DNA from 3 places in the Arthrobacter sp. RCC_34 genome. Region 2 is predicted to be linked to each of the others. Evidence: riboswitches for the same ligand, from Rfam matches in the RefSeq annotation. Region 2 holds a riboswitch; each other region holds the start of a gene.

Region 1 (2,256 bases), on a different contig from region 2:
TCGCCCTCCGCCCGAAACCCCTACGCCGCGGCGGCGGGGACCAGGACCCAGAGGACCTCGACTTCCTCGTCGGTCGGGTTCAGCCAAGTGTGGGGTTCACGGCCAGGGAAGCTCAGGGTGTCCCCGGCGGAGAGTTCGTAGCGTTCATTGGAGAGGATCAGCACGATCCGGCCCCGGACCACATGCAGCACGTCCACATCGCAGTCCACGGAGTACAGCTCCGACTCGCCCTTGCCCCCGGGCTCGATGACACCCCTCAGCAACTGCACTCGCCGTTCGGAACGGGCGGTGAGCAAGGTCTCGATGATCCCGTCACCACCGAAGGAGATCTTGGGCGCTTCGTCCGCGCGGGTCAGGGCCACATCGGTCGCCGCGAACAGGTCGCCGATGTCGACCGAGAGCACCTGGCAGAGCGTCACCAGGGATGCTACGGACGGGGAGGTGAGATCGCGTTCCACGCGGGACAGGAAACCCTTGGTCAGACCGGTCACGTCGGCCACCTGCTCGATTGTCATGCGCTGAGCCTTGCGGGCCGCGCGGATCCGCGACCCGATATTGATCGGCGCGTTGCTCGGCTCGATGGGGAGGGCTTTCATGATGGCCTTTCATTCACGGGCGCCGCTCGAGGTGGGGGTTCCACGAGTTGGGCACGGAAGTGTTCCCGGTCACGTTGGGCTGCTTCTGGAAGCGAGTTTAGTACCAGGGATCAAGTTATGCCTGCACCTCAACTCGGTTCCGTTCCCGTCGGAGTCTCCCCAGCTCAACACCGCGTCACAGGGCCGTCCGCGAGCCGATGATCCCTGCCGCGCTCCGCCGTCGTCGGCTACAGTGTAGTCAGCTTCACGAGAGGTGGCGCCAAGCTCCGACTGGCCACCCGCCAACCCCATGTTCACGGGTGGCTCGGATGCAGAAGCGGCCCCGTTCTCCTGGCGGGGCAAGAGCACACGCAAGGATTTTCATGTCCGTCACCGTCCTGCCTGCCGTCGACCTCCAGAGCGGCCGCGTCACTCTATTCCTCCACGGCGCCGACCACCACTACTTCTGCGCGCAGCCGCATCAGCTGATCGACGCGCTGAACCGGGCGGTCCGGCGTCCAGCCTGGGAGCACGACGGCGTGCTGACGGTCCGCGTCGCGACCGCGGGGCGGCGGGACGGACGGGAGCTCCACTTCAGCCTGCTGCCACTGTCTGGATTGCGGTCCACCGAAACCGGAAGCGTCGGTGAACCGTCCGAAAATCCGCGGAATTTCGCGCTACAGTGAGGGCTGCGCAATGGGGCGCCACCTCCGACCACACCTCAGGAGCAGGATCCCATGAACACCCCTCAGGCCTCGCCCGCCGAAATCCGGCGCTGGCAGCAGTACCTTGCGGACGAACGCGCCGAAGCCTCCGTATACCGCGATCTGGCCGCCCGCCGGGAAGGGGAGGAGAAGGCCATCCTCCTGGCCCTCGCCGAAGCCGAAGGCCGGCATGAAGCCCACTGGCTCACGCTGCTCGGCGACCAGGCGGACAAGTCCCGCCATGCTTCCCTCAACAGCCGCTTCCTGGGCTTTTTGGCCCGGAACTTCGGCTCCGTGTTCGTCCTGGCACTGGCGCAGCGGGCCGAAGGCCGTTCCCCCTACGCGACCGATCCGCATGCGACGCCCGCCATGGCCGCCGACGAGCAGATCCATGAAGAGGTCGTGCGAGGCCTCGCGACCCGCGGCCGCGCCCGCCTGTCGGGAACGTTCCGCGCCGCGGTGTTCGGGGCGAACGACGGCCTGGTCAGCAACCTCTCCCTCGTCATGGGCATGGCCGCGACCGGCGTCGACAGCCAGGTGGTCCTGTTCAGCGGCGTCGCAGGCCTGCTGGCCGGCGCCCTCTCGATGGGCGCGGGCGAATACGTCTCGGTCCGTTCGCAGCGTGAGCTCCTGGAGGCCAGCCGCCCCACGCAGATCACGCTCGACGCAGCCCCTCGTCTCGATCTGGAACACAACGAGCTCGTCCTGGTGTACCTGGCGCGCGGCATGAGCCGGGAGGCCGCCGAACACCGCGCCGCGGAACGGATGGGCCGTTTCACCTGCGACTGCGACCCGAGCCTGTCCTTGCAGCCCGAGGCCCCTGAAACCACGAACGAGCATGAGGAGATCGGCACCGCCTGGGGAGCCGCCTCGTCCAGTTTCTGCTTCTTCGCATCCGGCGCCCTGATCCCGATCCTTCCGTTCCTCTTCGGCATGAGCGGTTTCGGCGCTCTGGCTCTGGCCGTGGTCCTGGTGGG
Region 2 (2,256 bases):
AAGATCCGGTGCACGGTGACGCCGTCCAGGGCGGAGAGGCCATCCTCCAGGTGGCGGCGGATATCCGCCTCGTGCTGCTGCCAGGAGTCGTGGTCCAGGGACGCCAGGACCTGGGTCGCCCGGGCCAGGGTGGCCGCGCCGAGGACGTTCGGGGAGCCGCCCTCATGGCGTGCCGGGCCGGTGGTCCACACGACCGAGTCGAGGCGGGCCTCCCGCACGGCGCCGCCGCCGAGCAGGTGAGGGGTGCCGGCGTCGAGCCAATCGGCACGGCCCACCAGGACTCCGGCGCCGAACGGCGCGTACAGCTTGTGGCCGGAGAAGGCGAGGAAGTCGACGTCGAGCGCGGTGATGTCGATCCGGCGGTGCGGCGCCAGCTGAGCGGCATCCACGACGATCCGCGCGCCGTACTCGTGTGCCAGGGCGGCGAGCTCGGCGATCGGCAGGATCTCCCCGGTGACATTCGACGCGCCGGTGACGGCCAGGAGCGCGACGCCTCCGGTCTCGAGCTCCTCGCGCAGGGCGTCCACGGTGGCCGCGATGGTCTCCCGCGCCACCAGGCTCCGGTGACCGACCCGCTGCCAGGGGAGCAGATTGGCGTGGTGCTCGATGTCCAGGTAGAGCACGTCACCGGCCTGCTCGCCCTGGCGCTGGGGCAGGCAGCCCGCCAGCACGTTCAGCGAGTCGGTGGTGTTGCGCGTGAAGATCACCAGGTCATCCGGGCGTCCGCCCACGAAGCCGCGCACGATCTCCCGGGCGTTCTCGTACACCGAGGTGCTGATCTGCGAGGCGTAGCCGGCGCCGCGGTGCACGCTCGCGTAGTAGGGCAGGATCTCGTTCAGGTAGGCGGACACCACGCTGAGCGCGGGGGCCGAGGCGCCGTAATCGAGATTGGCGTACCGGACCGTGCCGCCTTGGATGAGCGGGGCCTGGATCTCCGCGCCGGTGACCGCCGCGAACGGATTGGCGGCCAGCGACGGCGCGTGGGAGCGTCCGCTTCCGGCGACGGCGGAGCGGGGGGCAAGGGTGTTGACGGACATGCTGGGACCTCTGCATCGTGGAGGGGCCCGCACAGGCGGGCACCGCGCTTGCCGCACCACTTTCTGTGGCCGGCCTGGTCGTCACCCGGGGCACCCCACCGCGTCTGGAGGGTTGCCGGCCAGCAAACCGGGGTTTAGCGCTGGCACTCGTGACCTGATTACGAGCGTAAAACAGCGGCGCGTCCCCGAAGGAACGCGCCGCCAATATTACGTGGAATATGACCTGATCAGGGGGCCTGCAGCAGATCGTCGAGGCCGGGATTGAGCCGACGGAGGAACTCCGAGTGGAGGATGCCGTTACTGGCCACCGCATTGCCGCCGAACGGCCCGTCCTGTCCGTCCAGCGAGGTGAAGCGGCCGCCGGCCTCGGTGACGATCGGCACGAGCGCGGCCATGTCATAGAGGTTCAGCTCCGGCTCGCAGGCGAGGTCCACGGCGCCTTCGGCCAGGAGGCAGTAAGACCAGAAATCGCCGTAGGCGCGGGTGCGCCAGACCGTGTCGTGGAGGTTGAGGAACTCGTCCCGCAGGCCGAGCTCCTTCCAGCCGCCCAGGCTGGAGTAGGACAGGGAGGCGTCCTCGAGGCGGTGGACGTCGGACACCTTCAGCCGAGTGGCCGAGGCGAGGGAACGGCCCGTGTAGGCGCCATGGCCCTTGGAAGCCCACCAACGGCGGCCCAGGGCGGGAGCGCTGACGACGCCGACCACCACCTGGTCGTCCTCGATGAGGGCGATCAGCGTGGCCCAGACCGGCACACCGCGCACGAAGTTCTTGGTGCCGTCGATCGGATCGATCACCCAGCGGCGGGAGGAGTGGCCCGTGGTGCCGAACTCCTCGCCGATGACGGAATCCCGCGGCCGGGCCCGGGACAGCTGGGCGCGGATGTACTCCTCGGCGCTCCGGTCCGCATCGCTCACCGGCGTCAGATCAGGCTTGGTCTCGACCTTCAGATCCTGGGCTTTGAAGCGCGCCATGGTCTGGGCATCCACCTGGTCCGCCATGACATGGGCAAGCCGGAGGTCATCGGTGTAGTTCTGGGAGGAGTCCATCATGGGTTAAACCGTACCCACAAAGCACGCATCCCAGCTCATCCGGGGCGTGGACGTGACCGCGCCGTCAGGGAGTGCCGAGCTCCTTGGCTTCGCGTTCCTCCTGCGTTCCGGCGTCCAGCACCCGGCGCAGCGACTCCAGCCGCGAGGCGCCGGCGGGTCCGGCGTGGCCC
Region 3 (2,256 bases), on a different contig from region 2:
CACCCCGTACCTCATCCGGCCTCTCGAGTGGGGCGCGGACATCGTGGTGCATTCGGCCACCAAGTACCTGGGCGGCCACGGCAGCGCGATCGCCGGCGTGATCGTGGACTCCGGCAAGTTCGACTTCGGCGCGGACCCGGAGAAGTTCCCGGGCTTCAACACCCCGGACGAGAGCTACAACGGACTCGTCTACGCCCGTGACCTCGGCGCGGACGGTGCGCTGGGCGCCAACCTCAGCTACATCCTGAAGGCCCGCGTGCAGCTGCTGCGTGACCTCGGATCCGCCGTCAGCCCGTTCAACGCGTTCCTCATCGCGCAGGGTCTTGAGACGCTGAGCCTCCGCGTCGAGCGCCACGTGGAGAACGCGCTGAAGGTGGCTGAATTCCTGGAGGCGCGCGACGACGTCGAACGCGTCGCCTACGCAGGCCTGCCGAGCAGCCCGTGGTACGAGCGGGGACGCAAGTACGGCCCCAACGGCATCGGCGCCGTGGTGGCGTTCGAGATCGCGGGCGGGCTCGAAGCCGGCAAGGCGTTCGTGGACGCGCTGGAACTCCACTCGCATGTGGCGAACCTGGGTGATGTGCGTTCCCTCGTCATCCACCCCGCGTCCACCACGCACGCCCAGCTCAGCGAGGCCGGACAGCGCGCCGCGGGCGTCACCCCGGGCCTGGTCCGTCTCGCCGTGGGCATCGAGCACATCGATGACATCCTGGCCGATCTGGACGCCGGTTTCCGGGCCGCCAAGGCTGCGGTCTGAGCCCTTCGGGACATCCGCGGGACATCCACAGGGCCGCGCATTCTTCGGAATGCGCGGCCCTCGCCGCCTCCTGGGCGAACATAAATCCTGAGAGGCCGTCTCATGAAGCGTCATCTTCAGAAACGGCCTCTCCCGATCCTTTACACTGGTCCGAGAGTCACGAGTGCCAGCGCCAAACCCCGGTTCGCTGGCCGGCAACCCTCCTCCTGCGGTGGGGTGCCCCGGGTGAAGACTCGGCCCAGCGCCGGCCGGCGCGGGCAAACTCAGGAATAGAGGCCCCATGACCATCGCTGCATCCCGTCCACTGTCCACTGCGCGGGACACCACCACCCGCGAGGAGCGCGACGCCGGCGAACGCCACGGTGTGCAGCGCACCGCCGTCGTCGGGCCGCTGGAGCTGGAGGCCGGCGGGAAGCTGCCGGACGTCACCCTCGCGTACGAGACCTGGGGGACACTCGCGCCGGACGCCGGCAACGCCGTTCTGATCCAGCACGCCCTCACAGGAAGCGCGCACGTCGCGCAGGGGGACACGGACGAGGAAGGCTGGTGGGACGGCCTGGTCGGTCCGGGCCACGCGATCGACACGGACCGGTTCTTCGTGGTGGCCGTGAACATCATCGGCGGCTGCAACGGCAGCACGGGGCCGTCCAGCCCCGCCCCCGATGGCAAACCGTGGGGTTCCCGGTTCCCGTTCATCACGCTCCGCGACGCGGCGGTCGCCGAGGCGCGGCTCGCGGATCAGCTGGGCATCCGGCAGTGGTTCGCGGTGGTCGGTGGCTCCATGGGCGGCGCTCGCGCGCTGGAATGGGCGGCGGGTTTCCCGCAGCGGGTCCGGAAATGCGCCGTGATCGCGGTCGGCGCCCACAGCACCGCCGAGCAGATCGCCCTGGCCCAGGCGCAGACCCTCGCCATCCGCCAGGACCCGGCCTTCCGGGACGGCGACTACTACGACGGCCCGGCGCCCGAGGCGGGACTGGCCCTGGCGCGCCGGATCGCGCACATCTCCTATCGCAGCGAGGCGGAGCTCGAAGCCCGCTTCAGCCGCAAACCCCAGGAGGGCGAGTCGCCGCTCAGCGCCTCCGCCCTCGCCGAACGGGGCCGGTATCAGGTGGAGAGCTACCTGGACCATCAGGGCGGCAAGCTCGTCCGCCGTTTCGACGCCAACAGCTACATCGCCCTGACGGAAGCGCTCATGAGTCACGACGTCGGCCGGGGCCGCGGGGGAGTGGAGGCGGCGCTGGCGGACAGCCCGGTCGAGTTCTTCGTGGCCGCGGTGGAGTCCGACCGGCTGTATCTGCCCCGGCAGTCGGAGGCCCTGGCGGCCGCGCTGCCCGGCGACGTCACGGTGCACCGGATCGCCTCGGAGATCGGGCACGACGGCTTCCTCACGGAGGCCGGCCAGCTCGGCGCGTTGCTCGGCCGGACGCTGTTCGCCTGAGGCGGGCCTACCTCCGCCCGCCCCAACCCGCCCTGCATAACCCATCGACTGCTCCATAGGA

The links. Region 2 has a riboswitch for S-adenosylmethionine ahead of AB6732_RS03350 (aminotransferase class V-fold PLP-dependent enzyme). Riboswitches for the same ligand answer to the same signal wherever they lie in the genome.
Region 1: it holds a riboswitch for S-adenosylmethionine, as region 2 does, so the genes downstream of both, AB6732_RS11185 (hypothetical protein) here and AB6732_RS03350 (aminotransferase class V-fold PLP-dependent enzyme) in region 2, are expected to answer to the same signal.
Region 3: it holds a riboswitch for S-adenosylmethionine, as region 2 does, so the genes downstream of both, AB6732_RS09735 (homoserine O-acetyltransferase) here and AB6732_RS03350 (aminotransferase class V-fold PLP-dependent enzyme) in region 2, are expected to answer to the same signal.

The regions. Positions count from the first base shown of each region.
Region 1 is NZ_JBFUPW010000002.1:544,332-546,587, forward strand. Features, by position in the region: gene AB6732_RS11180 (helix-turn-helix domain-containing protein) at 21-596, opposite strand; SAM riboswitch class IV at 839-947, shown strand; gene AB6732_RS11185 (hypothetical protein) at 959-1,261, shown strand; gene AB6732_RS11190 (VIT1/CCC1 transporter family protein) at 1,313-2,256, shown strand, end outside.
Region 2 is NZ_JBFUPW010000001.1:722,567-724,822, forward strand. Features, by position in the region: gene AB6732_RS03350 (aminotransferase class V-fold PLP-dependent enzyme) at 1-1,037, opposite strand, end outside; SAM riboswitch class IV at 1,077-1,192, opposite strand; gene hisN (histidinol-phosphatase) at 1,265-2,086, opposite strand; gene AB6732_RS03360 (ribosome small subunit-dependent GTPase A) at 2,151-2,256, opposite strand, start outside.
Region 3 is NZ_JBFUPW010000002.1:193,886-196,141, reverse strand. Features, by position in the region: gene AB6732_RS09740 (bifunctional o-acetylhomoserine/o-acetylserine sulfhydrylase) at 1-757, shown strand, start outside; SAM riboswitch class IV at 913-1,027, shown strand; gene AB6732_RS09735 (homoserine O-acetyltransferase) at 1,038-2,195, shown strand.